Regions from separate parts of the Pseudoalteromonas sp. NC201 genome, predicted to be linked through region 1. Evidence: predicted binding sites of a transcription regulator. Region 1 holds the regulator's gene; the other holds the start of a gene.
What was found. The regulator NrdR, encoded in region 1, represses ribonucleotide reductase genes. The targets are predictions, from matches to a motif close to AAACACNANATNTNGTGTTT.
Positions count from the first base shown of each region.

Region 2: the regulator NrdR is predicted to act here: its motif matches at 5,206-5,225, upstream of nrdA (class 1a ribonucleoside-diphosphate reductase subunit alpha).

Region 1 covers NZ_CP022522.1:3,077,216-3,093,599, reverse strand. The annotation lists gene thrC (threonine synthase) at 1-823, shown strand, start outside; gene glyA (serine hydroxymethyltransferase) at 1,081-2,337, shown strand; gene nrdR (transcriptional regulator NrdR) at 2,423-2,872, shown strand; gene ribD (bifunctional diaminohydroxyphosphoribosylaminopyrimidine deaminase/5-amino-6-(5-phosphoribosylamino)uracil reductase RibD) at 2,869-3,981, shown strand; gene PNC201_RS13435 (riboflavin synthase) at 3,983-4,639, shown strand; gene ribBA (bifunctional 3,4-dihydroxy-2-butanone-4-phosphate synthase/GTP cyclohydrolase II) at 4,668-5,780, shown strand; gene ribH (6,7-dimethyl-8-ribityllumazine synthase) at 5,897-6,361, shown strand; gene nusB (transcription antitermination factor NusB) at 6,373-6,783, shown strand; gene thiL (thiamine-phosphate kinase) at 6,827-7,789, shown strand; gene PNC201_RS13410 (phosphatidylglycerophosphatase A family protein) at 7,798-8,280, shown strand; gene PNC201_RS13405 (ligand-binding sensor domain-containing diguanylate cyclase) at 8,305-11,385, shown strand; gene dxs (1-deoxy-D-xylulose-5-phosphate synthase) at 11,440-13,302, opposite strand; gene ispA ((2E,6E)-farnesyl diphosphate synthase) at 13,467-14,366, opposite strand; gene xseB (exodeoxyribonuclease VII small subunit) at 14,366-14,605, opposite strand; gene pomA (flagellar motor protein PomA) at 14,840-15,607, shown strand; gene PNC201_RS13380 (flagellar motor protein MotB) at 15,610-16,384, shown strand, end outside.
Region 2 covers NZ_CP022522.1:2,165,877-2,182,260, forward strand. The annotation lists gene serC (3-phosphoserine/phosphohydroxythreonine transaminase) at 1-433, opposite strand, end outside; gene gyrA (DNA gyrase subunit A) at 645-3,317, opposite strand; gene ubiG (bifunctional 2-polyprenyl-6-hydroxyphenol methylase/3-demethylubiquinol 3-O-methyltransferase UbiG) at 3,583-4,293, shown strand; gene PNC201_RS09125 (HAD family hydrolase) at 4,290-4,937, shown strand; gene nrdA (class 1a ribonucleoside-diphosphate reductase subunit alpha) at 5,293-7,578, shown strand; gene nrdB (class Ia ribonucleoside-diphosphate reductase subunit beta) at 7,632-8,762, shown strand; gene yfaE (class I ribonucleotide reductase maintenance protein YfaE) at 8,762-9,034, shown strand; gene PNC201_RS09145 (YaeQ family protein) at 9,106-9,630, opposite strand; gene PNC201_RS09150 (TonB-dependent receptor) at 9,805-12,258, shown strand; gene PNC201_RS09155 (M1 family aminopeptidase) at 12,327-13,754, opposite strand; gene upp (uracil phosphoribosyltransferase) at 13,879-14,511, opposite strand; gene PNC201_RS09165 (NAD(P)H nitroreductase) at 14,524-15,072, opposite strand; gene PNC201_RS09170 (HvfX family Cu-binding RiPP maturation protein) at 15,258-15,965, opposite strand; gene PNC201_RS09175 (FAD-dependent oxidoreductase) at 16,029-16,384, opposite strand, start outside.

The sequences.
Region 1 (16,384 bases):
TTATCCTCATGGCAAAATTTCGCTTGCCCAACAAAAGCTGTTTACAACACTTGGGAAAAACATTCATTGTTATGCTGTAGATGGCAGCTTTGATGACTGCCAAGCGATGGTAAAGTCAGCATTCCTTGATGACGAAGTAAAGCAAAAGCTTGGTCTTAATTCGGCAAACTCCATCAACATCAGCCGTTTAGTGGCGCAAGTGTGTTATTACTTTGAAGCGCTAGCACAATTACCTAAATCTCAGCGTGATAAAGTGCATGTTTCAGTGCCAAGTGGTAACTTCGGTAATGTCTGTGCAGCAATGATTGCGGCAGCGATTGGATTACCTATTGCCAAGTTAAGTGCCACGACAAACCAAAATGATACTGTGCCCCGTTACATAGCCTCGGGTGAGTGGCAACCAAACGACACTTTGGAGTCACTCTCTAATGCGATGGACGTGAGTAAACCTAATAACTGGCCTCGTGTTGAAATCATGCTAGAAAGAGGGGATTTTAACAAACATGACTTTTATTCACGTTCGGTGACGGAAGCGCGAACTCAGACAGTAATGCAAGAATTACATGATAAAGGTTACTTGGCTGAGCCGCACACTGCGATAGCCTACGAGGGATTAGCACTGGACTCTCAAGCGGATGAAACCGGAATTTTCCTTGCCACTGCGCATCCTGCGAAGTTTAAGGAATCTGTAGAAGGTGTTTTAAATCAGCAGCTTGATATGCCGAAACCGTTGGCCGATGCATTGCAAAAACCATGTTTGGCAGAGCCGCTTAGTGCAGATTATGATGCTTTGAAGGCAGCAATGTTAGCAAAACTCAACTAAATCAGAGTGCCTATCTGAGTGGGTAGAACGCCCACTCAGATAAGGTCAATTTTAAGACTATATTAGCTTTTCAAATACAACTTAGGTTGTCTTATTTAAAATATTAATGTTTAAATAAAAAAATATCATCGCGATAGGGGTGTGAAATAAATTCAATCCCTGCTTAAATATGTCCATGCTGATTTCATAGGCAAACTGGTTATCTTGTGATGCTAGATTGTCTTTAAAAATACCCTTACGTTTACCTAGGAGAAACCATGTTAGAACGTAACATGAATATTGCAGATTTTGACCCAGAACTATTTGCAGCGATTGAAGCAGAAACTTCACGTCAAGAAGAGCACATCGAGCTTATCGCTTCTGAGAACTACTGTAGCCCACGTGTACTTGAAGCGCAGGGTTCTCAGCTAACAAACAAGTATGCTGAAGGTTACCCTGGTAAGCGTTACTATGGCGGTTGTGAGCACGTTGACGTGGTTGAGCAACTAGCCATTGATCGTGCAAACGAGCTATTTGGTTCTACTTATGCAAACGTTCAGCCTCACGCTGGTTCACAAGCAAACTCAGCGGTATTCCAAGCGCTACTTCAGCCACATGACACTGTACTTGGTATGAGCCTTGCTCACGGTGGTCACTTAACGCACGGTTCACACGTAAACTTTTCTGGTAAAACGTACAACGCAATTCAATACGGCCTAAATGAAGAGACTGGTGAGATCGATTACGCACAAGTTGAAGCGTTAGCACTTGAGCACAAACCAAAAATGATCATCGGTGGTTTCTCAGCGTACTCAGGTATCGTTGATTGGGCTAAGTTCCGTGAAATCGCTGACAAAGTAGGTGCTTACCTACTTGTTGATATGGCGCATGTTGCAGGTTTAGTTGCCGCTGGTATTTATCCAAGCCCTGTGCCTCATGCACACGTTGTAACAACAACAACGCACAAAACGCTAGCGGGTCCTCGTGGTGGTCTTATCATCTCTGCTTGTGATGATGAAGAAATCTACAAAAAGCTAAACTCTGCCGTATTCCCTGGTGGCCAAGGTGGTCCTCTATGTCACGTTATCGCTGCAAAAGCGGTTGCGTTCAAAGAAGCACTACAGCCAGAGTTCAAGTCATACCAAGAGCAAGTGGTTAAAAATGCACAAGCTATGGTTGCGGTACTTCAGGAGCGTGGTTACAAAGTGGTTTCTGGCAAAACTGAAAACCACCTGTTCCTACTTGACCTGATTGATAAAGACATCACAGGTAAAGATGCAGATGCTGCGCTTGGCCGTGCAAACATCACAGTAAACAAAAACTCTGTACCAAACGATCCACGTTCACCGTTCGTTACTTCTGGTCTGCGTATCGGTTCTCCTGCAATCACTCGTCGTGGCTTCAAAGAAGCTGAGTCGAAAGAGCTTGCTGGCTGGATCTGTGACGTACTAGACAACATCAATGATGAGTCTGTACAGGCACAAGTGAAAGAAAAAGTAAAAGCAATTTGCGCTAAATTACCTGTTTACGCATAATTTCGCTCACAAAAAAGCAGTTTTTTGTTATGATTAAGGCCGCATTCAAGCGGCCTTTTTTGTTTTTGAGTCAACGAGAGCGTCTATGCATTGTCCATTTTGTACAGCCAAAGATACCAAAGTGATAGATTCACGTTTGGTTGCTTCCGGCCACCAAGTCCGTCGCCGTCGTGAGTGTATTTTATGCCACGAACGCTTTACTACCTTCGAGGGCGCAGAGCTCTTAATGCCGCGCGTGATAAAGCAAGATGGTACCAGAGAGCCTTTCAATGAAGATAAGTTACTCAATGGCATGCACCGAGCGCTGGAAAAGCGTCCCGTCAGCACTGAACAAATTGAAGAAGTAGTACACCAAATTAAATCTCAAATTCGTGGTACTGGTGAACGCGAAGTACCAAGCGACATGATTGGCGAATGTATTATGGAAGCCCTCAAAAAGCTCGATAAAGTGGCTTATGTGCGATTTGCTTCGGTATATCGCTCTTTCGAAGATATTCGTGAGTTTGGTGAAGAAATTGCGAGGTTGGGGGATTGAGCCAGTTCACATCGCAAGACCATGATTTCATGAGCCGTGCCATCACGCTTGCAAAGCGCGGTAAATACACCACAACACCTAATCCAAACGTCGGCTGTGTGATCGTAAAAGACGGTGAAATCGTCGGCGAAGGCGCGCACTTAAAAGCAGGTGAAGGCCATGCTGAAGTGCATGCGCTTAAGCAAGCTGGAGCTAAAGCCGCTGGTGCAACTGCCTATGTAACGCTTGAGCCATGTAGTCACTATGGCAGAACGCCGCCGTGTGCTAAAGGTCTGATTGACGCAGGCGTCAGCAGAGTGGTCGCAGCCATGGTTGATCCCAACCCACAAGTTGCAGGGCGCGGATTGGCAATGTTAGAGGCCGCGGGAATTGCAACGGCTTTTGGTTTGTTAGAGCCACAAGCAAGGGCACTGAATACCGGATTCTTGAAGCGAATGGAGTATGGGTTGCCGTTCGTGACTTGTAAGCTTGCCGCTTCTGTTGATGGGAAAACCGCATTAAACAATGGCCAGAGCAAGTGGATAACCTCAGCTGCAGCACGCTTAGACGTACAGCGTCACCGCGCGCAAAGTTGCGTGGTCTTGACCGGAGCCGATACGGTTATGGTAGACAACGCCAGACTCAATGTTCGTGAGGAGTTTTTGCAAGACACCGATTATCCTCAATCTGAGCTACGCCAGCCGATACGTGCGATTATTGACTCACAAAATCGTCTGACACCAGATCTTGCGCTATTTACAATTGCATCTCCAGTGATTATTTTCCGCCGTACTATTGATAATTCAGTGCAATGGCCTCATTTCGTAGAGCAAATTGTCGTGCCTGAAATCAACGGTAAGCTCGACCTAAAAGCCGTGCTCAACAAGTTGGCTGAAAAGCACTGTAATTATGTTTGGCTAGAGGCCGGTGCCACCCTTGCGGGGGTAATGCATGAACAAGGGCTAATCGATGAATATATCATCTATTTGGCACCGAAAATAATTGGCGCTGGAAAAGGGCTGTTTAACACCACACCACTGAGTGCCATGTCGCAAATACCTGAGTTAGTGTTTGGCGACGTTTGCCAAGTGGGGCCTGATCTCAAACTTATCGCGACTAAAGAGAAGTAAAATGTTTACAGGTATTATCGAAGCAACAGGAACATTAACTCAATTGCAGCTCAAGGGCGGCGATTTAATTGTTCGTGTGACCACGACATCTCTTGATATGAGCGATGTAAACTTGGGTGATAGTATTGCCACGAACGGGGTTTGCCTGACCGTAACTGAGAAGTTTCATGATGGCTTCAAAGCCGATGTTTCTAACGAAACCTTAAGTTTGACGCGTTTTGCCGAGTACCAACAAGGCCAAAAGGTAAATCTTGAAAAGGCACTGCAGCCGATTTCACGCCTAGGCGGTCATTTGGTGTCAGGCCATGTGGATGGTATTGCTGAAGTGGTTGAGATAACCGCTAATGCCAGAGCGACTGACTATTGGTTAGCCGCGCCGTCATCGCTAATGAAGTATATTCCGTATAAAGGTTCGGTTGCCATTGATGGTATCAGTTTGACGGTCAATGCCGTGGAACAAAACCGCTTTAAATTGACCATAGTGCCACACACGGCGCAAGAAACGACGATTGCAGGTTTTCAAGTCGGGTCAAAACTAAACCTAGAGGTTGACCAAATCGCCCGCTACCTCGAAAGACTAATTCAGGGTGAGCCAAGCGCTGCCAGCGAGTCCACTCTCACAACCAGTCTATTGGCGAAAGCTGGCTTTATAAAGTAGCCACAGACAAAGTAAAAATGGGAAAACTATGAGTTTAAATAGTGCTGAGGAAATCATCGCGGACATTAAAGCCGGTAAAATGGTTATTTTGATGGACGATGAAGACCGAGAAAATGAAGGTGATCTGATCATTGCAGCAGAGCACATTACACCAGATGCAATTAATTTCATGGCAACATATGGTCGCGGGTTAATCTGTTTGACCATGACACAGGAGCGCTGTGAGCAGCTGAACTTGCCACTAATGGTGAAAACCAATGGCGCTCAGTTCTCTACCAACTTTACTTTGTCTATTGAAGCTGCGAAAGGCGTAACGACGGGGATTTCAGCGGCAGATCGTGCTCGTACAGTGCAAGCTGCAGTTGCCAAAGGTGCAGTGCCTGAAGATATTGTGCAACCTGGTCATATCTTCCCAATTATGGCGCAACCAGGCGGCGTTTTAACGCGTGCAGGTCATACTGAAGCGGGATGTGATTTAGCACGTTTGGCGGGGTTGGAACCTGCATCTGTGATTGTTGAAATTCTAAATCCAGACGGCACTATGGCACGTCGCCCACAACTAGAAGTATTCGCAAAAGAACACGATATTAAAATCGGCACCATTGCTGATTTAATTGAGTATCGTAACTTAAACGAAACCACTATCGAAAAAGTAGCAGAGTGTAAACTGCCTACTGAGTTTGGTGAGTTTAACCTAGTGACGTACAAAGACACCATTGATAATCAACTTCACTATGCGATGGTAAAAGGCGAGATCAAATCGGAAGAAGCCAATTTAGTACGTGTGCATCTGCAAAGCACGTTTAACGATATCCTCCATTCAGATCGCAGCGCGGATAGAAGCTGGACACTGGAAAGTGCCATGAAGCACATCGCCGACAACGAAGGCGTATTAGTCATTCTTGGTAAGCAAGAACGCAGCGAAGAGATGGAAGCGCTGGTTAAGGCATTTGCTGCGGAAGATGCGGGTGAACAGGTGAACTACCGTAAATTCCAAGGTACTTCGCGTACCGTAGGTGTGGGGTCGCAAATTTTGGCTGATTTAGGCATTCAGAAAATGCGCCTAATGAGTCTACCTAAAAAATATCATGCACTGTCTGGTTTCCACTTAGAAGTGGTTGAATACGTCGAACCAAAATAATTCCAAAATGCCAAATTGATCGCAATCGCCTATATTCAGATAGTAGGCGATTGCCACATTACTGTGCTATCATGCGCCTCAATTTGGCAATTGCTCATACAGATTAGGAACATCTAATGAAAGTAATCGAAGGTAATAAATACGCTCCTGGCAAAAAATTTGCCATTGTCATTTCACGTTTTAACGATTTTATCGGTAGCAGCTTACTTGAAGGCGCTGTAGATGAATTAAAACGTACCGGTGGTGTTAGCGATGAAGACATCACGGTTGTATATGTACCCGGAGCGGTTGAACTACCACTAGCAGCAAAACGCGTTGCGATGAAAAAAGAGCACGACGCGATTATTGCGCTAGGTGTGATTATTCGTGGTGGTACACCACACTTCGATTTAGTTGCTAACGAGTCTAACAAAGGCTTAGCTAGCGTTTCATTAGATTATGATATCCCTGTCGCTTTTGGTGTACTTACTACTGAAAGCATTGAGCAAGCTATCGAGCGCGCGGGCACTAAAATGGGCAACAAAGGGGGAGAAGCCGCCCTTGGAGCTCTAGAAATGGTGAACGTGCTAGAGCAAATTTAAGAGGAATCTCAGTGAAACCAGCAGCTAGACGCAAAGCACGTGTACTTGCTTTACAAGCTATTTATTCTTGGCAGCTAAGTGGTAACCCAATTGCCGATATCGAACAGCAAATGCTGATCGAAAACGACGTAACGAAAGTCGATGTAGAATACTTCAAAGACTTAGCGCGTGGTGTTGTTGTTAACCAAAAGCAGCTAGACGAAGCAATTCGTCCGCATTTAGCTCGTCCACTTGAAGAATTGGATATGGTTGAGCTTGCCGTGTTACGTGTTAGTGCTTATGAGCTTAAATTCCGTGAAGATGTGCCATACAAAGTGGCTATCAACGAAGGTATTGAGTTAGCGAAAATGTTTGGCGCTGAAGAGAGCCACAAATTCGTTAACGGTGTACTAGACAAAGCGGTTAAGTTTATTCGCAAATAAGCTTTACTATAGGAATAGCCGGCCTTGGCCGGCTTTTTTGTGTATGAAAGAATTTGAGCTAATCAATCACTACTTTAAAGGCCGTGGCATTACTCGCCGAGATGTAGAGCTTGGGATCGGTGATGACTGCGCCTTGGTTTCAGTTCCTGCTGGCAATCAACTTGCGGTAACTACGGATACGCTAGTTGCGGGTGTGCACTTTTTTGAAGATATTCCACCTCGAGCACTAGGCCATCGGGTTATCGCTGTGAATCTTAGCGACTTAGCTGCTATGGGTGCAGAACCTACTTGGGTGTCACTTGGTTTAACGCTACCTAAGGCTGACTTGGAGTGGTTAGAAGCCTTCACTGAGGGCATGCATGAAATTGCTGAGTACTATAACGTACAAGTAATAGGTGGCGATACAACGCAAGGTCCATTGACTATCACTGTATGTGCAAAAGGTATTGTACCAACTGGTAAAGCACTCAAGCGCTCAGGAGCGCGGGTGGGTGATTGGATTTATGTAACAGGTCCACTTGGTGACGCAGGGCTTGCTATTGAAGCGCGAAAACAGGGCTGGACACTTGAGCCAAAACATTACAAAGCGGCGCTTGAAAAGTTTAACTACCCAGCACCAAGGGTTGCTGCGGGCCAAGTTCTTAGGGGTCTTGCTACCTCTGCAATTGATATCTCAGACGGTCTACTCGCGGATCTTAAGCATATTTTACGTAGCTCGTTAGTTGGCGCTAAGATAAACGCCGATAAAGTTCCTCAGTCTGATGCGCTGCGCTCAAGCCTTGATGAAGATGCACGCATGCGGCTCGCGCTCGGTTTTGGCGATGACTACGAGTTACTCTTCACGGTCAATGATAATAACAAAAATGCCGTGGAAACCAGATTGAAGCAATATGGTGTTGAGCCAGTTTGTATTGGCCAAATTACGGCTAATAATGGCGAAATTCAATTGCTCAAAAAAGGTCAACCTTACCAGCTCACAGGGTTTGGTTTTGAGCATTTTAGCTAGGAGTTGGTTTGGCTAAGCAGTATGTATTTAATTTAAAGAAGCCGCATCAATTCTTTGCACTCGGGTTTGGTCTTGGTTTAGCGAAAAAAGCACCTGGTACTTTTGGCACCTTCGCCGCATTACCGTTTATTTTTGCAACCCAAGGCGCACCAATTTGGCTGCAATGTCTGGTTGCGATTGTCATGACGTTATTTGGGATCTGGGTGTGTGGTAAAACAGCAGACGATGTTAATGTTCATGACCACCCAGCCATTGTCTGGGATGAAGTGGCAGGTTTTTATATTACCATGATAGGGGCGGCGCTTAGCTGGCAGTCATTAATCGTTGGCTTTATTTTGTTCCGCTTTTTCGATATTTTGAAACCGGGTCCGATAAGATGGCTCGATAAACGTTTGCATGGTGGCTCGGGGATTATGCTAGATGATGTATTAGCTGGCATTTTTTCATTGATTTGCGTGCAAGCTTTGTTTAAAACTGGCATTTTAGTCTAACTGTGCTGATGTGATGGAATCGAGATGACAAGGCTATTGTTTTTCATTTTCACTTTGCTGCTACCAATTACGAGTTTTGCGGCGATAGATGATTACGTAGTTAAACAGTGGAATATCCAAAGTGGGTTACCGTCACAAAGCGTTAAGAGTGTCGTTCAAGACAATCAAGGCTACATTTGGCTCGGAACTCAGTTTGGCTTAAGTCGGTTTGATGGTCATCAATTCCAAAACTTCAACACCCAAAATACCGAATTCTTAAATAGCAATGCCATTAATAAATTGGTGGTGGATCGATTTGGCATGCTCTGGGTTGGCACGCGTCGAGGATTGTTAAGACTCAATCCCCAAACCTTAGAAGCTCGGCGTTTCGATCTGCAGGGGCCTGTACGAGATATCTTGCAAGATGAAGATGGCGGGATCTGGATTGCTGCGAATGGTCTGTATTATGTTTCTGCGAAAAAGCTGACGTTAGCCGCCAATAACATCGAACAAAGTACGTTAGATGTTACCCAAATCAATCAAATTGTAGGTTCCGTGACTAAAATGGCGTTGGTGCCTGATGGTATTTGGCTAGTGAATGAACGTCACCTACTTAAAATCAGTGAATCAAGCAATCGCAACGGTGATGGCGTTAGGCTTGAGCTGGCGAGTAAGGTTTCACTACCTGAGCAGTTAGCGCAAACCATTATACATGACTTAGCTTGGGTCGATGGTAAGTTGTTCTTAGCATCAGAGTTGGGTGCGTATTTTCTAGATATTGACGAAGTACTACGCCGTTATCAAGATGCGGGTAACAATGCCGTATATAAGTTTCTAAATGATAAGGAAGGCGGGCTATGGGTCTCTACTTATGGTCGGCTGTTATATCGACAGAATAACGGTGTTTGGCAAGCTGTCGAGCCAATTCAGTTGGATCAAAGTATCTGGTTTGCAGATATCTTTATGGACAAAGATAATAATATCTGGCTTGCCAGTTTAAATGAAGGCTTGTGGCTGGCCCACTCAGGAAAAGTGGAGCGGCATCATATTGGTCCTAGAGTAAACCAAGCAATTTCAGCCATCACACAGGGGCCCTCTGGTCAGTTATGGGTCGCTAGTCGTGAGGGGCTTGGCATTATGGGATTGAATGATAGTTATCAACCCGTGCTAACTAGTGCGCAGTTAAATCGTTCCGTGATACACGACTTGGAGTTTATTGGCGAAAAACTCATTCTTGGGACAGACCGTGGTGCACTTATCTACGAAAATGGCACACTACAAAAATTAACTGAGCGAGAGCTCAGACAGAATCCAGTCTTTTCATTAAGCCCTTCAAACCGAGGGGGAATGTGGTTTGGTACAGGGAGAGGTTTGTATCGTCTTGATTACAAGGGGATAACGCCATTTGCCTACAACGCTTTTCTTGGTAGTCAATTTGTTACTTTTGTTGAGGATTTTCCGAGATATGGTTTTATCGGTACTAACAAAGGTGCGTATCGCTACAATGATAAAGGCATCGAAAAAATAGGCTCGCAAACTTCGTTAGATACAGCTTATATCACCAGCATATTACACTTAGATACCGTAACGACTTTGGTGGGTTCACTCAATGACGGATTATTCTATCGTACCTCAGATGGTGATTGGTATCAGCTTGATGCTTCAAATGGATTGCCTTACGGATCGATATTTTCTTTGCATTATGACAAGAGCAATCAGCTCATCTGGGTGAGCACAATGAAAGGGGTATATCGCATGCCCGTTGCGCAATTTGGTCACGTTATAGAGAGTTTGCAAGTTGAACAAGTAATAAGCCCATTCGATAGGCAGCTTGATGGCAGACCAAGCCAATGTTGTTCAGGCCTTGGGCATGATGCCGTGGTTGAAACTGAGTCAGCTATTTTTTACCCCAGCTTACAAGGCGTTGTTGAGATCCCTAAAAATGTCCAGCTTTTTGGCGGTGGGGATTTATTGCCAAGGCTAGAGTCATTGTCTACCCACGATAGAGTATTTAGTACAGAATCATTAAATCAAGTGATCCAGCTTGAAACATCGGAACGCGATTTAACTATCAATTATACAGCCATTGATTTTTATGCGCCTCATAGCATTGAGTTTAGATACAAACTAAATGGCCATGATACACAATGGCGGGATGCACAATCACGGCGTGAAGCCATTTACACCAATTTGCCTCCAGGCAACTTTACCTTTGTGTTAGAAGCTAAGCGTCAAGGACAAGATTGGGAAAAGGCTAAAGTGCTAAGCTTATCAATTGTACTACCTCGGCGCTTCGACGAAACGATTTACTTTAGATTGTTTATTACTTGTGCATTTATCTTTATGTTCTATCTGATTTTTTGGGTGTTTAGAGCACAAGAAAGAAGAAAGCAGGCCGCATTAGAGGCGTTAGTTGCAGAGCGTACAACGGAGCTTAGAAAGGCAAATGAAAAGCTAAATCAAGTTAATACACAACTTAAGCTGGTTAGTCATTCCGATGAGCTGACAGGCTTGCGAAGTCGTCGCTTTTTGTTTGATCAACTTCCTAAAGATGTTGAGCACTACCAGCGCAATGCTCAATCACTACAAGCCCAAAATAAGAGCCTAGTGCTCATGATCATGAATATCGATGACTTTAGTAAGATTAACGATTCTTATGGTCCTATTGGTGGCGACAGTTGCTTACAACAGTTAGCGACACTTTTAAATACCCGTACTCAAGGTTCAGACTATGTTGTTAGATGGAGTGGGGATGAATTCTTATTGTTATTGCGTGATTTCAGTCGAGATGACATTGAAGAGTATGTTAGTGATTTATGTAAAGCCATTGCTGAGACGGACTATCGACTTCCTAATGGAAAAACCACTAAGCTGACAGTTTCTATGGGGTGGTCTTATTACCCTCTACCACTACTCGGTGGCAAAGTGATTGGTTGGGAATCATCAGTGAATTTGGCTGATATTGCGCTGCATCAAGTTAAACAACGCGGTGGGGATGGTGCTGCAACAATTACTTTTGATGATCAGTTAGATGCTTTTGAGTTTGAACAAAGTGCGAATATAGAGTCTCAATTACAGTTATTACAAAGTAACGGGCTTGCTGAAATCAGTGTATGGATGAGGTAAAACTCATAGCAAAAAGGCTTCCAAATGGAAGCCTTTTTTAGGTTGAATGCAGACTCACGCAAGCCAAGCCTTAATTTGTTGACTGATGCCTTCGCTGTTTAAGCCCAGCTCGGCATGGATCTCAGTTTGTGAACCATGCTTAATAAACTCGTCAGGTAGACCAAGAAGTTTAATTGGTTTTTGATGGCCTTGAGCAATTAAATACTCGCTTACTGCGGAGCCTGCGCCACCGGCAATAGCATTATCTTCAAGTGTGACGAAGCGCTCGTGAGTTACAACCAACTCTTCGATAAGGGCGCAGTCTAAGGGTTTGACAAAACGCATATCTACAAGTGTGGCATTTAGCTCTTCGGCTACGGCTTGAGCGTTTTCAAGCAATGTACCAAAGCTTAAAATAGCCAGCTTTTCACCTTCTCTTACTACCTTGCCCTTACCAACTTCTATTGCGGTCATTTCCGTATCAATCTCGGCGCTTCCCGCACTACCTCTGGGGTATCTCACTGCTGCTGGCCTATCTAGGCGATGACCTGTGTAGAGCATTTGGCGGCACTCATTAAGGTCGCTTGGTGCCATGATCACCATATTCGGGATACAGCGCAAGAAACTTAAGTCGTATGCGCCTTGGTGCGTCTCACCATCCGCACCAACGACACCGGCACGGTCAATAGCGAACAACACTGGCAGATTTTGTAGTGCGACATCATGAATGAGTTGGTCGTATGCGCGTTGTAAGAAGCTAGAATAGATTGCAACCACTGGGTTGAGGTCTTCACAAGCAAAACCCGCTGCCAGTGTCACAGCATGTTGCTCAGCAATGGCAACATCAAAATATTGAGCAGGGTACTCTTTAGAAAAGCGTACCATGCCCGAGCCTTCACGCATTGCTGGTGTGATTGCCATGAGCTTATTATCTTGTGCAGCCATATCGCAAAGCCAATCTCCAAACACCTTTGAAAAGGTTGGTGCACTAGGTTTTGATTTGGGTAAGCTATGGACGCTTGGATCGAACTTAGGCACGGCATGATAACCAATAGGATCTGCTTCTGCAGGTTTATAACCTTTCCCTTTTTGGGTTTTAACGTGTAATAGTTGAGGGCCTTTTAGGTTACGCATATTACGCAGCGTATCTACCAAAGTATCTACGTTATGTCCGTCAATTGGGCCAATATAGTTAAAGCCTAGCTCTTCAAAGAAAGTACCAGGGATTATCATCCCCTTTAAATGCTCTTCCATACGGCCTGCAAGCTCTTTAACCGGCGGCACACCAGACAGCAGTTTTTTGCTGCCTTCTCGAATATTGGTGTAAAAGCTACCAGAGAGGATCTTCGCGAAATGATTGGTGAGTGCGCCAACGTTTTCAGAGATAGACATTTCGTTGTCGTTTAGGATCACTAACATATCTGGATTGATGTCGCCTGCGTGATTCATGGCTTCAAACGCCATGCCCGCGGTCATTGCACCATCACCAATAACGGCGACGGTCTTACGTCCAATCCCTTCTTTTTCAGCCGCGATAGCCATACCAAGTGCCGCTGATATAGAAGTGCTTGAGTGGCCAACACTAAACGTATCGTATTCGCTTTCTTCTCTATAAGGGAAAGGATGCAGGCCATCTTTCTGGCGGATCGTATGCATCCTATCTCTTCTACCTGTAAGTAGTTTGTGCGGATAGGCTTGATGACCTACATCCCAAACGAGCCTATCGCTTGGTGTGTTATACACATAGTGTAAAGCTACAGTAAGCTCTACAGTGCCTAAACCAGATGCAAAGTGACCGCTGCTTTGAGAGACTGAGTTCAGCAAATACTCGCGAAGCTCATCACTAAAGGCGGTTAACTTGTGCTGGGGTAATTGACGGAGTTGACTTGGCTCGTCAATTAACGCGAGTAAGGGATACTTGCTACTATCAAGTTTCATGGTATTTATCAGAGTCCTAAGTGAATCTCAGCGCAATTACTCACGTGGTCCACTTCATAATTATTAAAATTCTTCACTAACTTGTCATAATATTATGTTAGCCAGCGTTTACAAAGTTCTTGTGAATATTTTCTTAGCTTGGCGTAGCTATTTTATACGTCAGCTTAATATTCTCGATCTATGATGTATTTTGCTAAATCTGCAAGTATTTCTGTATTACCGTTGATACGTGTAAGCGCTTCTAAAGCTTCATCTATCAAGTGTTCAGCTTTTTCTTTTGCTTGTTCTAACCCCAATAATGCTGGATAGGTAGATTTATTATGTTCTAAATCAGAGCCTTGAGGTTTACCAAGCACAAATGTGTCACCTTCTACATCAAGAATGTCATCTCTGACTTGAAATGCAAGGCCAATTGCACGTCCATAAGTACGTATCGCATCACGTGCTTGCTCTGAAACACGTTCCGGATCGCTACATAAGATCCCAAGTTCTACTGCACAGCTTAGTAGTGCACCTGTTTTTAGCTTATGAATACGTTCGAGCTCATCTATCGTAATTAAACGATTGGTTGCTGCTATATCGAGTGCTTGACCGCCTATCATACCTTGTAGACCCGATGCCTTGGCTAGCACTGAAATCATTTTTATTTGGGCATGGTGGCTTACCGCGAATGGATGTTCACTTAGCAGTTCAAATGCCAGCGTTTGCAGAGCGTCACCAGCTAAAATCGCGGTCGCCTCATCGAATTGGATGTGGCAAGTTGGACGGCCGCGTCTGAGATCATCATCATCCATAGCAGGTAAATCGTCGTGCACCAAAGAGTAGCTATGCACACACTCTATTGCGGCTGCAGCTTTGTCTAAATCTTCTGGAGCAGCACCAAATAATTCACCAGTACAATACACTAAAAACGGTCGCAAGCGTTTGCCGCCGTTTTCTATACTATAGCGTGTAGCCGCTTTTATATTCTCTTCAGTTTCAAGCACACTATCAAAATAGTGTAAAACGGTGTTTTCTACACGAGTTTTAGCAAACTGGAGCTTTTCTTGTAATTTTTTCGACATTAGGCTTCGTTATCAAATGGCTGTAATTGTGCTTGTTCATCCTCGCCCATTAAAATAGCGACTTGTTGTTCAGCTTGCTGAAGTTTCTGATTTGAAGCTTTTGCGAGTTTTATCCCGCGTTCAAACTGTTTAAGTGCTTGATCTAAAGGTAAGCTACCGTTTTCCATGTCTGCAACGATTTGCTCCAGTTCTTGCATGGCTTCTTCAAAGCTCAAGTTGTCTGGTTTTTTTACTGCCATATGTCACGCTGACCCGTAAAGTAAAAGTGTGGCAATTTTAGGGTGATTGCGCGCCAAGGTCAAAAAAACCAGTGACTTTTTGATCTGACCGAGTATCAGCATTACAAGATCTGCTATAAACTCGCATTTTAAACACTTTTTAATATAATAGTGTTAAGTTGTAGAAAAACTTGCCGATAACTCAAACAACAATAACTGCGTGATTTATCACAAATAACTTCCCCCGGAGGACATGTGGATTTAGCAACGGTAATAGGGATCCTGGGTGCCATAGGTTTAATTGTAATGTCCATGGTACTAAGTAGTGATGGCCAGATCGCTATGTTCTATAACACGCCTTCCGTCGTTATCGTATTTGGTGGTTCAATTTTTATCGTATTGTCTAACTTTACGCTTGGACAGTTTTTCGGAATTGGAAAAGTGGCCGGGAAGGCCTTCATGTTCAAGATTGAAACTCCGGAAGAGCTGATTGAAAAAGCCGTTGAGCTTGCTGATTCAGCTCGCAAAGGTGGTTTTTTAGCGTTAGAAGAAGCCGAAATCCCCAACCAGTTTATGCGTAAAGGTGTCGATATGTTAGTCGATGGGCATGATGCTGATGTTGTGCGTGCCACATTGCAAAAAGATATTGCCCTAACGTCCTCAAGACACGAGTTAGGCGCTGGCTTATTTAAGTCCCTCGCCGATATCGCTCCTGCTATGGGGATGATTGGAACGCTCATCGGCCTAGTAGCGATGTTATCTAACATGGATGATCCAAAAGCAATTGGACCTGCTATGGCTGTTGCACTTTTGACAACTTTATACGGTGCGTTTTTGGCTAACGTGGTTGCAATCCCAATTCAGGTTAAGCTTGAACTTCGTAAAGACGAAGAAGAGCGAAACCAGCGCCTTATCTTAGATGCAATCTTAGGCATTCAAGATGGCCAAAATCCAAAAGTCATTGAAGGTATCTTGAAAAACTATCTGCCAGAATCTAAACGTGGCGCTGAGGCTGAGGAATAATCATGTCAGATGAGAAAGAATGTAAATGTCCCCCCCCAGGTCTTCCTGCCTGGATGGGAACGTTTGCTGATCTCATGTCGTTGTTAATGTGCTTCTTCGTACTGCTATTGGCATTCTCCGAAATGGATGTACTGAAGTTTAAGCAAATTGCAGGATCGATGAAGTTTGCTTTTGGTGTGCAAAATAAAATTGAAGTAAAAGATATTCCTAAGGGTACCAGCGTGATTGCGATGGAATTTACTCCAGGAAAGCCAGAACCAACACCGATTGAAACGATTCAACAGCAAACCGTAGAAATGACGCAGCAAATGCTAGAGTTCCAAGCTGGTGACGAGGCTTCGGCGGGTGGCAGACAGGAGCAACGAGGTAATAAGCGTGGTGGTGAGTCTGCCAGTACTGCACAGGAAATGGCGTCAACGCAAGCAATTGCTTCTGCGGACCAAGAGCAAGTAAACGAGCTCGTTAAAAAGATTGCACAGCAGCTAGAAAAGCAAATTATGGATGGTGCAATTGAACTCGAGTCATTAGGGCAGCAAATTATTATTCGCATCCAAGAAAATGGTTCTTTTCCTGCGGGAAGTGCGTTTCTACAACCTAAATTTGAACCTGTGATTGCCGAAATTGCAGAGCTGCTCAAAGATGTACCTGGTGAAATTACAGTGTCGGGTCACACTGATGACTTTAGAGTGACTAACGAACTTTATTCGAATAACTGGGATTTATCGGCAACTAGAGCGGTAGCCGTTGCGACTGTAATGGAGCGCGTCCGTGGCTTTG
Region 2 (16,384 bases), 910 kb from region 1:
TATATGAAGCGTTTTCTGGTAGCTTCCACTCAGAGACAGGTAAAATATCGAATTGACCATTTTCGTCAGTACGAATATTAATCGCATGCGTTTGCGTGAATTTTTCACCTTCTTTCGTCGCACCGGTAGACCAGATCCCGTTCTCGATATATACGCCAGGTACACCATCAACATGCAGATTTAGCGGTACAGCTGCAAAGTGACCTCGGCCACCACCATGCATAAACAGGACTTCAAATTCATCAGAGATGTTCATCAAACGACGTAAGCTGGCTTCACACTGCTTCGCCATCTCCAAGTAAGGCGCTGAACGATGGCTAACTTCCATCACCGACACGCCTAAATTTTGCCAATCTAAAAATTCTTTTTGCGCTTTTTTCATAACTTCAACAGGTAACATCGCAGGACCCGCGCAAAAATTATAAACCGTCATATTTTTCCTCATTCCAAATAATCTAGATCATCCAAAGAATAGCGTTATTCTCATGACTTTTTGGATGAACAGTGGGCTGCCCGACTAAAACGTCGGATTGTTGGTAGCCTTAATTTATCAGGCTTCAGGCTCTTGTCATAGAGGAACAGATTGAAAAAATTGACAGAAAGAAAAAAAGCGACCGAAGTCGCTTTTTTTTGGATAGGGTTTTTTATTCCTCTGCGTCAGATCCCGCTGCAAGTGTTGCTTCACCTTCTAGCTCTGCAACATCACCTTCAGGCAACGCTTCCACTTCAATTTCTTCGATGCGTTGAAGACCAACTACCTTTTCTTCTTCCATCGTACGGATCAGAATAACACCTTGGGTGTTACGGCCTACCGTAGAAACTTCGTTTACACGCGTTCTAACTAGCGTACCACGGTTTGAGATCAACATGATTTCATCATTGTCGTCAACTTGAACCGCGCCAACCACAGAACCATTTCTTTCAGTTACTTTGATTGATACAACACCTTGTGTTGCACGGCTCTTCGCTGGATACTCTTCAAGCGGTGTACGCTTACCATAACCATTTTCAGTTACGGTCAAGATTGCACCATCGCCTTGTGGTACGATTAGTGATACCACTTTCACGTCATCTGGCATCTTGATACCACGAACACCTGTTGCTGTACGGCCCATCGGACGTAAAGCCAACATTTCTTCGCCAGTTTCAGGGTCGCGCTTCACTTCACCTGTTTCAGAATCTCGCTGCTTCTCGTTAAAGCGTACAACTTTACCATGCTCAGTAAATAGCATGATGTCATTTTCACCTGTGGTGATGTTAGCACCGATCAGGCTATCGCCTTCGTTCAAGTTGATAGCAATAATGCCACTTGCACGCTGACGGCTGTATGCAGTCAGAGGTGTTTTCTTAACGATACCACTTGCCGTCGCCATGACGATAAACTTATCTTCTTCGTATTCACGAACCGGTAAAATTGTCGTAATACGCTCATCAGCTTCGAGTGGTAACAAGTTAACAATTGGCTTTCCGCGCGCAGCACGTGATGCAAGCGGCAGCTGGTAAACTTTCAACCAATACAAGCGGCCAGAAGTGGAGAAACAAAGAATTGTATCGTGAGTATTTGCAACGAGTAGACGTTCGATAAAGTCTTCATCTTTCATCTTAGTTGCAGATCGCCCTTTACCACCACGACGCTGAGCTTCGTAATCACTAAGAGGTTGATATTTCACGTAGCCTTCATGAGAAAGCGTAACGACAACGTCTTCTTCGTTGATCAAATCTTCTAAACTGATATCGTGCGCAGCAGCAGTGATCTCTGTGCGACGCTCATCACCATACGTTTCTTTGATTTCAACTAACTCATCGCGGATCACTTCCATCAAACGCTCTGGAGTAGAAAGGATGTACAGTAGCTCAGCGATAAGATCGAGTAGTTCTTTGTATTCTGCTAGAATTTTCTCGTGCTCAAGACCCGTTAATTTGTGTAGTCTTAAGTCTAGGATTGCTTGGGCTTGTTGCTCAGACAAGTAATACTGACCATCACGGATCCCTAATTCTTCCGCTAACCAATCTGGACGCGCAACATTTTCTTCGCCTGTGCGCTCAAGCATTGATTTAACGTTACCAAGATCCCAAGCTCGCGCAGTTAGCGCCGCTTTCGCTTCCGCTGGTGTTGGTGACTTACGAATAAGCTCAATGATTGGGTCAATGTTAGCTAGCGCAATTGCGAGGCCTTCAAGCGTGTGCGCTCGGTCTCTTGCCTTACGCAGGTCAAATACAGTACGACGCGTTACAACTTCACGACGGTGAATAATAAACGCATCAAGCATTTCTTTCAGGTTGAAACACTTAGGCTGGTTGTTGTCTAGTGCAACCATATTGATGCCAAACACAGTTTGTAGTTGTGTTTGAGCATATAGGTTGTTTAGTACAACCTCACCGACTTCACCACGTTTGATTTCAATAACAATACGCATACCGTCTTTGTCCGACTCGTCGCGTAGTGCACTGATCCCTTCAACCTTTTTATCTTTAACAAGCTCTGCAATTTTTTCGATTAGTCTTGCTTTGTTAACTTGGTAAGGAATTTCATGAACGATGATGGTTTCTTTGTTTGTTTTCTCATCGACTTCGATTTCAGCTTTCGCGCGGATATAGATCTTACCACGGCCTGTTTTATAGGCTTGTTCGATGCCGTTTTTACCGCTAATGATGGCGGCAGTCGGGAAATCAGGACCCGGAATATAGTCGATTAACTCTTCAATGGTGATGTCTGGATTCTGGATCACAGCCAAACAGCCATTGATCACCTCAGTTAAGTTGTGAGGTGGAATATTGGTCGCCATACCAACCGCAATACCAGATGAACCATTCACCAATAAGTTAGGCACTTTAGTTGGTAACACATCTGGAATTTGCTCTGTACCATCGTAGTTTGGTACATAATCAACGGTTTCTTTTTCAAGGTCAGCAAGTAACTCGTGAGCGACTTTCGCCATACGTACTTCGGTATAACGCATCGCAGCTGCAGAGTCACCATCGACAGAACCAAAGTTACCTTGTCCATCTACGAGCATATAGCGTAGAGAGAAAGGCTGAGCCATACGTACAATAGTATCGTAAACCGCGCTATCACCATGCGGGTGATATTTACCGATTACGTCACCAACTACACGAGCTGACTTTTTATAAGGTTTGTTCCAGTCATTTTTAAGTTCATTCATCGCGAACAATACACGACGGTGAACAGGCTTTAGGCCGTCACGTACGTCAGGTAATGCACGACCTACGATTACACTCATTGCATAATCTAGGTATGAATTTTTTAATTCATCTTCGATATTGACTGGCAGGATTTCATTGGCGAGATCAGACATTTGACTCCACTTTCCTTCAGTGTCCACCCCTTTTGTGTCACACTACAACTTGTGTTGAGATGCTATCTGAATAGCAAATTGCTTTTTCTGCTGAAGCGCCAATTAAACGCACTTCAAAAAATAGCCGAATTGCCTCAGAGTATCAGCGGGGGCTTTGTTTATTATAAAATTCGTCAAGCATGCTAACACACTTTTTACCGTTTTACAGGTGCTATTTTTATCTAATCCCCTTTATAATGCGCTCAATTCGACGAGGAAGTTTTTTATGACCGAACATCAAAATGTAGACCCTAATGAAATCGCTAAATTTGAAGAAATAGCAGAGCGCTGGTGGGACCGAGAGGGAGAATTTAAACCATTACACGACATTAACCCGTTGAGGTTGGACTTTATTAACGATAAGTGTGAAGGCCTATTCGCAAAAACAGTATTAGATGTCGGTTGTGGTGGCGGGATTTTGACAGAAAGCATGGCTAAGCTGGGTGCAAATGCAACCGGTATCGATATGGGGCAAGAGCCGCTTAACGTCGCAAAGCTCCACGCATTAGAGGTCGGCGTTAACGTAGACTATCAAAAAGTGCCAGCGGAAGAATTCGCAGCCATGCACCAAGGTGAGTTCGATGTAGTAACTTGCATGGAAATGCTAGAACACGTACCAGACCCAGAATCCATTATTCGTTCAGTCGCACAGCTAGTTAAGCCCGGCGGTCATGTATTTTTTTCTACCTTAAACAAAACTACAAAAGCGTATTTACTGGCTATCGTCGCCGCAGAAAAACTGCTTAAAATGGTTCCTGAAGGCACGCATGAGCATGATAAATTTATTCGCCCTTCGACCCTAATTGATTGGGCTGAAAAATACGACCTCAAAGTTAGGGCGGCGACAGGGATTAACTACAACCCTATCGGCAAAACATTTACCTTAACTAAAGACGTTTCAGTTAACTACATTCTACACTTTGAGAAGCTGGCATGATCCAGGCGGTACTATTTGATTTAGACGGCACCTTGCTGGATACCAGTGATGACTTAGGAGCCGCACTAAACCACGTTTTAGCTGCTAATAAAATGCCTATTGTCGGCAAACAGGTTTATAGCAGTGCGATTTCAAACGGCGTAGCAGCGATGTTGCAAGTAGGATTTGGTGAGTCATTAAAGCACTACGACATTCAAATATTACGGCAGGGTGTACTCGACTACTACCTGGAGAATTTATCAGTACATTCCCAATGCTTTGCGCAAATTGGTGAGTTATTAGCGGCACTTTTAGAAAAAGAGATTCAGGTTGGGATCATGACGAACAAACCTGAGTTTTTAACGCTTCCGCTACTAAAACAGATCCCTGAACTTGCAAAGATCGAGACAGTAGTATGCGGAGATACACTGGCGGTGGCCAAACCTCATCCCGAGCCTTTACTGTTAGTGGCGTCAAAATTGGGGGTGTCACCTGAGCAGTGTATTTATGTTGGTGATGCTGAGCGAGATATTATTGCTGCAAAATCCGCAAAAATGATTAGTGCAGCAGCAATGTGGGGATTCATTCCATCTGAATCCGAAGCTAAGTCTTGGCATGCGGATCTCTATCTTACTAACCCATTAGACACGTTATCGCATATTTAGTGTCGATAAAAAAATAAAACACCATATATTGTGTTTTTGCTATAATAGATACGAATTTGTGTAGAAAAAAATCAGTTAGAATTTTTTTTTATTTTTGCTGAAAAGCATCATCTTTTTGTTGATTTTTCTTTGTGGGCAGATAAGTGGATTGTCATAGGTTAGTGGACACTTACATAAATAAATTATCCCAAACTTATCCACAATTCTGCCCGAGTTGTTCTCTTGCAAATTCACGTCAACCCCACTATCTTGTGATCCCTAGCCACTAGGGCACCATATATAGTGGTGGTTTGCTAAACAATTTTATATTCGTGCGATATCTAAAGCGCGTTCCTAAGGAATACAGGCACATAACATGAACCAACAGCTATCTGTATGCAAAAGAAACGGTCGCAAAGAACCGTTAGATCTAGATAAGATCCATCGTGTCATTACATGGGCGGCAGAAGGCCTAGATAACGTCTCAGTTTCTCAGGTTGAATTAAAGTCACACATCCAGTTTTATGACGGTATTCGTACTGGTGATATCCACGAAACGATTATTAAAGCTGCAGCCGATCTGATCTCAAAAGAGTCTCCAGATTATCAGTATCTAGCCGCTCGTTTGGCTATTTTCCACTTGCGTAAGAAAGCCTATGGCTGTTTTGAGCCGCCGCACTTACACGACCATGTGGTAAAGCTGGTTGAAGACAAGCGCTATGATCAGCACCTTCTTACCGACTACACAAAAGCTGAGTTTGATGAGCTAAACAGCTACATCGACCATAGCCGAGATATGAACTTCAGCTATGCAGCCGTTAAGCAGTTGGAAGGTAAGTACCTTGTACAAAATCGTGTAACGGGTGAGATCTATGAAAGTGCGCAGTTCTTATATGTTCTTGTTGCTGCAAGCCTGTTTGCAAACTACCCGAAAGAAACGCGTCTAGATTACATTAAGCGATTCTACGATGCGGTTTCAACATTCAAAATTTCATTACCAACGCCAATTATGGCTGGTGTTCGTACGCCGACACGTCAGTTTAGCTCATGCGTACTGATTGAATGTGCTGATAGCCTAGATTCAATCAACGCGACTTCTTCTGCGATTGTAAAATACGTCAGTCAGCGTGCCGGTATTGGTATTAACGCAGGCCGTATTCGTGCACTTGGTAGCCCAATCAGAAATGGGGAAGCGTACCACACTGGATGTATTCCGTTTTATAAGCACTTCCAAACGGCTGTTAAAAGCTGTTCTCAAGGCGGTGTACGTGGTGGCGCGGCGACCCTATTCTACCCGCTTTGGCATCTTGAAGTTGAAAACCTATTAGTACTAAAAAATAACCGTGGTGTTGAAGAAAACCGCGTACGTCATTTAGATTATGGCGTGCAGTTCAACAAAACCATGTATAGCCGCCTAATTAAAGACGACTATATTACGCTCTTTAGTCCATCAGATGTGCCAGGTCTTTACGACGCATTCTTTGAAGATCAAGATAAATTCGAAGAACTGTATGTTAAGTACGAGAAAGATGAGTCTATTCGTAAGAAACGCATTAAAGCGATTGAATTATTCTCAATGTTTGCGCAAGAACGTGCGAGCACCGGTCGTATTTATCTACAAAACGTTGACCACTGTAATACACACAGCCCGTTTGACTCTAAGGTTGCACCGATCCGCCAGTCAAACCTATGCCTTGAAATTGCACTACCAACGAAGCCGTTAAGCCATGTAAATGACCCTGAAGGTGAAATTGCACTTTGTACGCTTTCAGCGTTTAACTTAGGTGCTATCAAGTCTTTAGATGAGCTAGAAGAGTTAGCAGAGCTTGCGGTTCGCGCACTTGATAACCTATTAGACTATCAAGACTACCCTGTTCCTGCTGCGTACAATGCAACGATGGGACGCCGTACACTGGGTATCGGTGTGATTAACTTTGCTTATTATCTCGCAAAGAATGGTGTTAAGTACTCAGACGGTAGTGCTAACGGCCTAACACACAGAACATTTGAAGCGATCCAATACTATCTGATGAAAGCATCGAATGAACTAGCAAAAGAACGCGGCGCTTGTCCTAAGTTTAACGAGACGACCTACTCACAAGGTATCATGCCAATAGATACCTATAAGCGTGACCTTGATAAAGTCTGTGAAGAGCCATTACGCCTTGACTGGGATGCGTTAAGAGCAAGTATCCAAGAACACGGTATGCGTAACTCAACGTTGTCAGCCTTGATGCCATCGGAAACATCATCGCAAATTTCAAACGCGACAAACGGTATTGAACCACCTCGTGGTCATATCAGTGTTAAAGCAAGTAAAGATGGTATCTTGAAGCAAGTTGTACCTGAGTACGACCGCCTCAAGAACAACTATGAACTACTTTGGGATATTCCATCTAACGATGGTTACCTTGCGCTGGTTGGTATTATGCAGAAGTTCATCGATCAAACTATCTCTGCAAATACCAATTATGATCCAAGTAAGTTTGAAGCAGGTAAAGTTCCTATGAAGCTATTGCTAAAAGACTTACTCACCGCATACAAACTTGGTGTTAAAACACTTTATTACCATAACACCCGCGACGGTGCTTCTGATGCTCAAGATGAGATGAAACCAGAAGCAGAAGACGATGGTTGTGAAGGCGGCGCTTGTAAGATATAACTTTTTATGCGGGTGGTCATCACCCGCTTTTTTAGGTATTGAGTAACACATTTATGGCATATTCTACGTTTAGCAGAAATCATAACGACCAATTAAAAGAACCGATGTTTTTCGGACAAACTGTTAATGTATCTCGCTACGACCAACAGAAGTTCCCTATTTTCGAAAAGCTAATTGAAAAGCAATTATCGTTTTTCTGGCGTCCAGAAGAAGTAGACGTAAGTAAGGATAGATTGGACTTTCAGGCACTTCCTGAGCACGAAAGACATATCTTTTTGAGCAACCTAAAATATCAAACATTGCTAGACAGTGTGCAAGGTCGCTCTCCAAACGTTGCGCTTTTGCCGATCGTCTCCATCCCTGAGCTTGAAACTTGGATCGAAACTTGGGCGTTTAGTGAAACTATTCACAGTCGCTCTTACACTCACATTATTCGTAATGTGACGCAAAACCCTGAGTTAATCTTTGATGACATCGTGGGCAATGACAAAATTGTTGAACGTGCGGATGCAGTTACCAAGTATTACGATGAACTGATTGAAAAGGTAAGCCTTTATAATCAGTACGGTGAAGGCAAGCATGAAATTAATGGCACAACGGTCGTCATAAACTTGTTTGAGCTGAAAAAGCTCCTGTACCTTTGCATCATGTCGGTAAACATCTTAGAAGCAATCCGCTTCTACGTGAGCTTTGCCTGCTCATTTGCTTTTGCTGAGCGCGAGCTTATGGAAGGTAATGCAAAGATCATCAAGCTAATTGCTCGTGATGAGGCGCTTCATTTGTCTGGCACACAGCATATGCTGAATATCATGCAAGAAGGCAAAGATGACCCTGAAATGTCTATCGTGGCAGCACAATGCCGTGAAGAAGCAATTAAGATGTTTGTTGAAGCAGCTGAGCAAGAAAAAGAATGGGCTGAGTATCTGTTTAAAGACGGTTCAATGATTGGCCTGAACAAAGATATTTTGTGTCAATACGTTGAGTACATCACAAATATTCGTATGTCAGCGGTTGGCTTACCAACGCAATTTGAGACCAAATCGAACCCTATTCCGTGGATCAATGCTTGGCTTGTTTCTGACAATGTTCAGGTTGCACCACAGGAAGCTGAGATCAGCTCATATCTTGTTGGACAAATCGACTCTGAAGTCGATGCCTCTGACTTTGGCGATTTCGACTTGTAATGGTTGAAAAGCCATCCTTCCTAATTCAGGTTGAGAATATTGAGGAGCCACTGGAATATGTGGCTTCTTCGTCTTCGATACTCGAAACCCTTGAAGCAGCAAATATTGAAGTCCCCTATCAATGCCGCGAGGGTTTTTGCGGTGCTTGCCGCGCCAAGCTCATCGAAGGACAAACACAGTACGCGAACGAGCCACTTGCTTTTGTGAGAGATGGGGAAATTTTATTGTGCTGTAGCAGACCCACAAGCCATATTAAAATAGAGTTGCCGTAAATAACCAAAATCCGCGACATAACAACTTGTTCTCTAGCAGCCGTTATCCCGAGTTTAGGTTAACTAGTGCGTTAAATCAGCTTGGTAATTTGAGTACGAATGTAGTGTTCACTATCAGTAACACTCATCGCCCCATTTTCAAAAATCACGTCCCAATGTAAACTTCGCGTCAGCATTTCACACAATTCAACCACAAAGTCCGTGGGAATACTAAACACAGAGAAAGATCCAATAAACTGTAATTGCGCTCGACGCTCTTCAAACCATTGCTCACCGTCAGCACACAACACCACAACCTTAGCATAAAGCTTTTCATACTTGAGTATCTCATCGACCTCTAAGGTACCAATAAACAAAGCGACTTCAACCTGGTCGTTGTCGTCTTCTAGCCATACGTCCGGCCAATGTTTTTTCTCCGCCTTGCTCCACTTTGCCGGCTTATCAAAAGACAGTGCGCATATCCCAAGCAGTTTCATCGCAAAGTGCTCACTACTTTCTTTTGACAACATGGCGGTGGTAAATGCTTCTTCATGGTGGCTATGGTGAAATAAGTCAGCAACCTTAATCCTTGCCTTGAAGACAAATGGCTTGTTCATTACGTTGTGCTCACTTTGACTTGTTCCTTAACTATAGTTGTAATTCTAATTTCAACAATAACTAAGTTATAGTATAACGTTATTGATCCTCCAAATTTGTAGTGTTATATTATCACTCTATTAGCCGAATAGGCTCACTCGTTCAATACATAATCTAACTCGTGGTAATAAAATATGTTTAAGCAGTCTCTTATCGCCAGCGCATTAATTTCAATAATCGGGGCAGCGCCAGCTTATGCTGCACAACTAACAGGTAAAGTTGTTGACGCAAACAATCAACCACTTAGTAATGTAACCATCCATCTTCATGGCAAAAGCAAGTCAGTTAAATCAGATAAGAATGGCCAATTTACCATTGCAATAGATGCTGATTCTCAATTACACGTTACTAAGCCTAATTATCTTGATAAACGTGTAGATGTAGATGAAGCCCAAGGATTTGTTCGAGTCGAACTAAAACCAACATCTGTTGAGAGCATTGTTGTTTACTCTTCTGCCCTACATAAAAATAGTATGGAAATGACCTCTCCGGTCAGTGTATTAAGTGGGGATGAGCTAAAAAACCGTGCCAAACCAACACTGGGTGAAACACTAAAAGGCCAACCAGGGATCAATGCTAGTTACTTTGGTCCGGTGAGTTCAAGCCCTATCATCCGTGGTTTAGATGGTCCTCGGGTTAAAATCACGCAAAACGGGTTAGACAGTAGCGATGCCTCGCGCGTTGGCCCAGATCACGCCAACACTAATGACTCGCTGGCTGCGCAGCAAATTGAAGTGCTAAGAGGTCCTGCAACCCTACTTTACGGCTCAGGTGCAATCGGTGGTGTGGTTAATGTTGTTGATAATCGTATTCCGACAGACGTGATCGATAGCCTTCAGGGCGCTGCCGACTATAGCCATGATACCAACTCAAATACCAATACCTTTGCGGTATTATTAGAATCCGGCTTTGACGGATTTAACTTCCATTTCGATGGCGTTAAGCGTAAAGGTGGTGATTATGAAACCCCTAATTTCGCGCTTCCACACGACGAACATGAAGAACACGAGCATGAACATGAAGGCGAAGATCATGCCCACGAAGCAGAAGAGCATGAAACAGAGTACGCCAATCGCGTCGACAATACCTTTATCGATTCTGAGCAATTTAACTTAGGTACAAGTTACGTTGGCGATCATCTGACCGTTGGTTTCTCTTATGGCCGTGTTGATACGGACTATGGTATTCCTGCTCACTCTCATATTGGTCATGACCATGATCACGAGCATGAAGAGGAAGGGCATGACCACGAAGAAGAATCCGTATTTGCTCGAGTAAAACAAGACCGTTGGCAAGGGCTTGTAAATTATGCAGTACACAGTGACTGGCTTGAATCTGTTGGCCTACGTGTCGGCTACACCGATTACGAACACGCTGAAATTGAAGATGGAAACATAGGTACTGTATTTGAAAATGATACAACTGAGTTACGCTTAACGGCAGAGCACCGCTTAGGAGAGTGGCACGGCACTGTTGGTTATCATTTCTCCGACAGCGATTACGCCGCAAACGGTGCAGAAGCTTTCACGCCATCGACCAATACCAAAACGCACGCACTTTACATCCTTGAAGAACGTCGTTTTGGAGACTTCACATTTGAGTTAGGTGCTCGTATTGAAGACTACCAGTTATCAAGCAAAGGCAATCAACTGGAAGCGTACGAAGAAGATCATGACCATGAAGGTGAACACGATCATGATCACGACCACGGCCATGGTGGTAACTTAGATAATGGGTTTATTTCTTATGACCTGGAAATGACCAATCTAAGCTTGTCTATTGGTGGCGTGTACGACTTTGCTGAAGGCCAAAACGTCGCTGTTTCGCTGTCTCGCTCGGAGCGCGCACCATTAACCGCCGAATTGCTTTCAAATGGCATTCATATCGCAACCAGCACCTATGAACTAGGGCTTGGTTATGAGCTAGAAGGTGATCATTTACACTTTGAGCCGCAAGATATCGAACAAGAAACATCAAACAACCTAGACATTAGCTTTAGAAAGTTCTCAGGTAACTTTGGCTATACCGTTAATTTCTTCTATAACGACATCGAAAACTTCTACTATCAGGCATTAACAGACTATATCTATAGTCCAGAGCACGGTTTAGAAGTGGCGGATCATGCACATGAAGGCGCTGTTCCGGTGTTTAAGTTTGAAAGCAGTGATGCCAAGCTATACGGCCTTGAGTTTGATGCCCATTACAAACTAAGCAACTTTGCACGCGTCAAAGTGTTTGGTGACTCGCTGACAGCGAAGTTAGATAACGACGAATATTTACCACGTATTCCAAGCAACAAGCTAGGTCTCGATTACGAACACAGTTACGAGAACCTAACAGCTAACTTCACGGTGACACATTACTTCAAGCAAGACAACATCGCGAGCTATGAAAGTGAAACTAAGGGCTATACGTTAGTGGATATGTCGTTTAACTATGACTTTGAGTTTATGGGCAGTGACATGGTTGGTTATGTTAACCTTGATAACCTAACAGATGAGCTAGGCTTTGTGCATAGCTCGTTTATCAAAGAGCAAGCCCCTCTTCCAGGTCGGAATATCAAGCTTGGTATCAGAGGCTACTTTTAATACCGATTCCTTTCTTTTATAGAAGCCAAAAAGCTACCTCTTGTGGGTAGCTTTTTTATTTGGATTATTTATATTTTACTACTTCTTATACTCAACGTGATGAAGTTCTCAAAGTTGGTAGCGTCTAAAATATCAAGCGTGAACCTATGGCTATTCACCCAACGAGATAATATCCAATCAATGTTAGGATCTTTCAAATCACGCAGTGCAAGGATAAAGTCGCCTGTTGATGCTCCGCTTTTAACATGTGCTGCATAAAAAGTACGTAGTAAATGATTAAACCTTTCCTCTCCTAGCTCATGATGCAAAAGCGCAAAAAATAGCGCCCCTACCGAATAGGCATTAAGCCCAGCTTTTCCATACTCTTCAAACGCAGTCGTTAAATATTTAGGCTGTTTAACGAACTGGTTTTTTGCTCGTTTTAGTACGTTTGTCATATGCGAGCTTAAAGACACCCTTTTATTCAGCCGTGAATCCGTTAAATATTCTAAAAAGGTAGCCTTACCTTCATTCCAGCGTGGTGAGTAGCTTTCATTCGAACGTGGGTCCCATAGATGACTCAGTTCGTGATACAAACGAGTTACCTCCACAAACCCCTCGCTGTCTTGAATAATTGCGGTAACATCAGCTTGAGCACCAAACCCCTTTGGGATCTCTATAAAGCTAAACTCACCAGTGCTTTGACGTTGACCAAACCAACTTTCATACAATGTTATAGTTTGTTTTGCCTTTTCCATATAGTCAGTTGCATATTTATTTCCCGGTAACGTAAATAGCTTAAAGCCATGCCCTTTTGTCACGGTATATGGTGCGACCATGAAGTCCATTCTCCATGAGGGTTTCTGGTTTTTGTATGAATAAACCTTTCGTCCTTGATCGGTTTCTGTTACGCCTAGTAAAATTCCACCATTTGCTACTACTAAGCCGCTATCCACTTCGATGCTAGCGGTGTAGTTATACAGCTTCTGCCAAAAGCGTGACGCGCGATTGACCCTATCATCAGGCACTGTGATGAGCGGATAAGCATATGCGTCCATACGAATAATAGAAAACAAAGGGGTGATGTCATCTTTAATATAAGCCATCCCAGTTTCTACATACCCCTTTATATGGCCAGAATAATTAACAGTAAAAGTTGTTTGTTGATCGGGTTGGAGCGCCTCAGATAACGATAATTTAATATAATTAGACTGAAATAGTGAGTCATCAATATTACTTACTACTCCTTGTGTATAGTTGAGGGACTTACCCGCTTCCGAAGTGATATCGACAACACTAAGCAAGCGATAAAGTCTTAATGGGATTACTCTAGTTGGTGTTGTTCCTTGATTTTTAACCGTTATCGTTGCGCTGCCAGATAGACTGCTTGTTTGTGTATGTATGTTGAGATTGAGATGATAGTTGGTTGCAAATGTTTCTATTTTTTCAATGCTGGGGAGCTCGCTTGCTGAAGCAGAAATGCAGCTTAGCCACAAGAAAATACGTAGCAAATACATCGTCTATCCTTAATATTATTTTGTTGTTTTAACAAAAATAGAGCGGAAGGCATGTTTTTACTACCATATTTTTTTGTATCATTGTTTTAGATCAAAAAACAAAATCTGTTAATCACTAAACCTGCTAGGTTCTCGTACCAAAGATTTTGTCACCAGCATCACCAAGCCCAGGGGCTATATATCCTTTCTCATTTAAGTGGCTATCTAATGCTGCCGTGTATATTTCAACGTCAGGATGCGCTTCTTCCACCAACTTTACTCCCTCAGGCGCAGCTACCAGCACAATCGCTCTGATCTCTTTTGAACCTGCTTTTTTTAGCATGTCGATAGTAGCAATCAGTGAGCCACCCGTTGCCAGCATTGGATCAATAACCAAAGCGAGTCTAGCATCGATATTGCCCACCAACTTCTCAAAATAAGGCACTGGCTCAAGTGTTTCTTCGTTACGCTGTAAACCCACAACACTTACTTTAGCTGCTGGGATCAATTGCAGTATGCCATCTAGCATTCCCAAACCGGCTCTTAAAATTGGCACCAAGGTGATCTTTTTGCCTGTCAGCCTTTTAACTGTTAATTCGTTACCATCCCAAGCAGAGATGACCTGATCGCTCAACGTCAAATCTTTTGTTGCTTCGTAAGTGAGTAAGTTGCCAACTTCTGAGACAATTTCGCGAAAGTTTTTGGTTGATATACCCTGCTCTCGCAAGAGTCCAAGTTTATGCTGAACTAATGGGTGATCAATTACATGTAATGCCATGGCTGCGTATCCTTATAAACTGCTAAAGAAATCTTCTGGTTTATGCCTTACTGGCTTTGTACACTGCACCGTAGGCGTACCTAAATAAAGATAGCCAACGATCTCATCTTTTTCATCGAGACCAAGTTGCTTTTTCACTTCTGGACTCTGGGCAAAGTAACCCGTTCGCCACACACCAGACAACCCCTGTGCAAAAGCTGCTTGCTGCATAGCAAGTACACTACAACCGGCACTTTGAATTTGCTCAATACGAGGCACTTTTGGATGTTCTTGATAAGGAGATACTGCGATGATCAACATAGGCGCGCGCTCTGGTAGCTCTCTCGCTCTATCTATCACCCGCTGCTCTTGCAGCTCTTTCACCGCCGCTTGATAATAGATTTCACCTAGCTTTTCGCGGCCTTTTTCTTCAACTGTAATAAATCTAAACGGTGTTAAGCCACCATGATCTGGCACTTTTAGTGCTGCTTTTTTAATGATTTCTAACTGAGCTGGATTAGGTCCAGGAAAAGACAGATTGCTATCTGACTGGCGTGTTAAGAGTAATTCTATGGCGTCCATTAACTCATCCCGTGTTGTGCCTTCAAAATGGCCGTGAATTATACCAATTTGACTTAATACGTGTCTCGAAATAGACCAAATACTTAAGCAAATTGGTATTACGTGGCTTGTAGTCTATCATTTTCCCTTAAATTCGACCACGTGACATCACGGATTTCTGGATAGCATCCTTGCAATATTTCGTTTTACTCTGGAAGTAAATTGCGTTGTTTCCTATCAATAAGTAGCCTCAACCAATAGTCAGCACTGACATAACGTCCACCACCGGTAAAAAATAGTGAAAGTAGTAATACAAAGTAAGTTGCCGCAAATTCAATTCCATTGTTTAAAATAACAATATTGCCTTTTTCATAGAGATAATTTGGTCTGCCATTTTCTTCGACTATCTCTTTAATTGAATCCAAACGTTGCTTCGCTGCTACGCTATTTTCTAAGCTCACTTTAGCTTCGTCAAAGCCAAGCCAGTCTAATACTTTTGCGGCGCTGGTGTCTGGGTTTGTTGGCGTTACCGAAAACCAGCCATGCTCCAAATGCACCGTCGTTGCAGCAACGACCATAGTCACCATGAGCGGTATAGACACTAAACGCGTAAGCAAGCCAAGCAAAATCAACCAACCACCTAAAAACTCTGTCCAAGCGGCAAGAAAGGCAAGTAAGTCAGGAAAAGGTAAACCTAAGCCCCATTCACTATTGCCAAACCATGCGACAATATCGGGATCGGCGAGGAGGCGTTGTAAAAATGTCGCGTCCGGATTAGCCAAATTTAATTTATTGTAACCTGCAATGATCATAACTGGCGCGAGAATAAGGCGCATGAGTAATGGCGCGATACCAGAAAAATGTTGAGATAAATGTTGTAGTTGCCGATACGGCTTTAGTAGGTTGGCAAGCATATGCGATCCATAGTTGATGTTTGAATTATCAGTATAGACCGCAGATTGGGTTGGGTTATTTCGTTAGATCTTTCTTGCTACCTGAAGGGCTTCTGCAATCGCTCGCTTAGCATCAATCGCTGCCGCCAGTTTAGCCCCACCGATAACGTGCTGATTTTCAGGTAGCACCTCTTTATCGAACAAGCTATCGTTAGAAACTTGTCCAATACAAGCAATGACCGTATCGACATCTAACAGTTGCTCTTCACCCGCAACTCTTACGGTCAAACCTTGATTATCAAAGCTGATATATTCGCATTCTGCAATTTGCTGAACATTGTGGTGTTTTGCAACGGCTCTGTGGATCCAACCGGTGGTCTTACCTAAGTCTTTACCAAAACGTCCTTCAGAGCGTTTTAACATATAAATCGGCCTTTGCT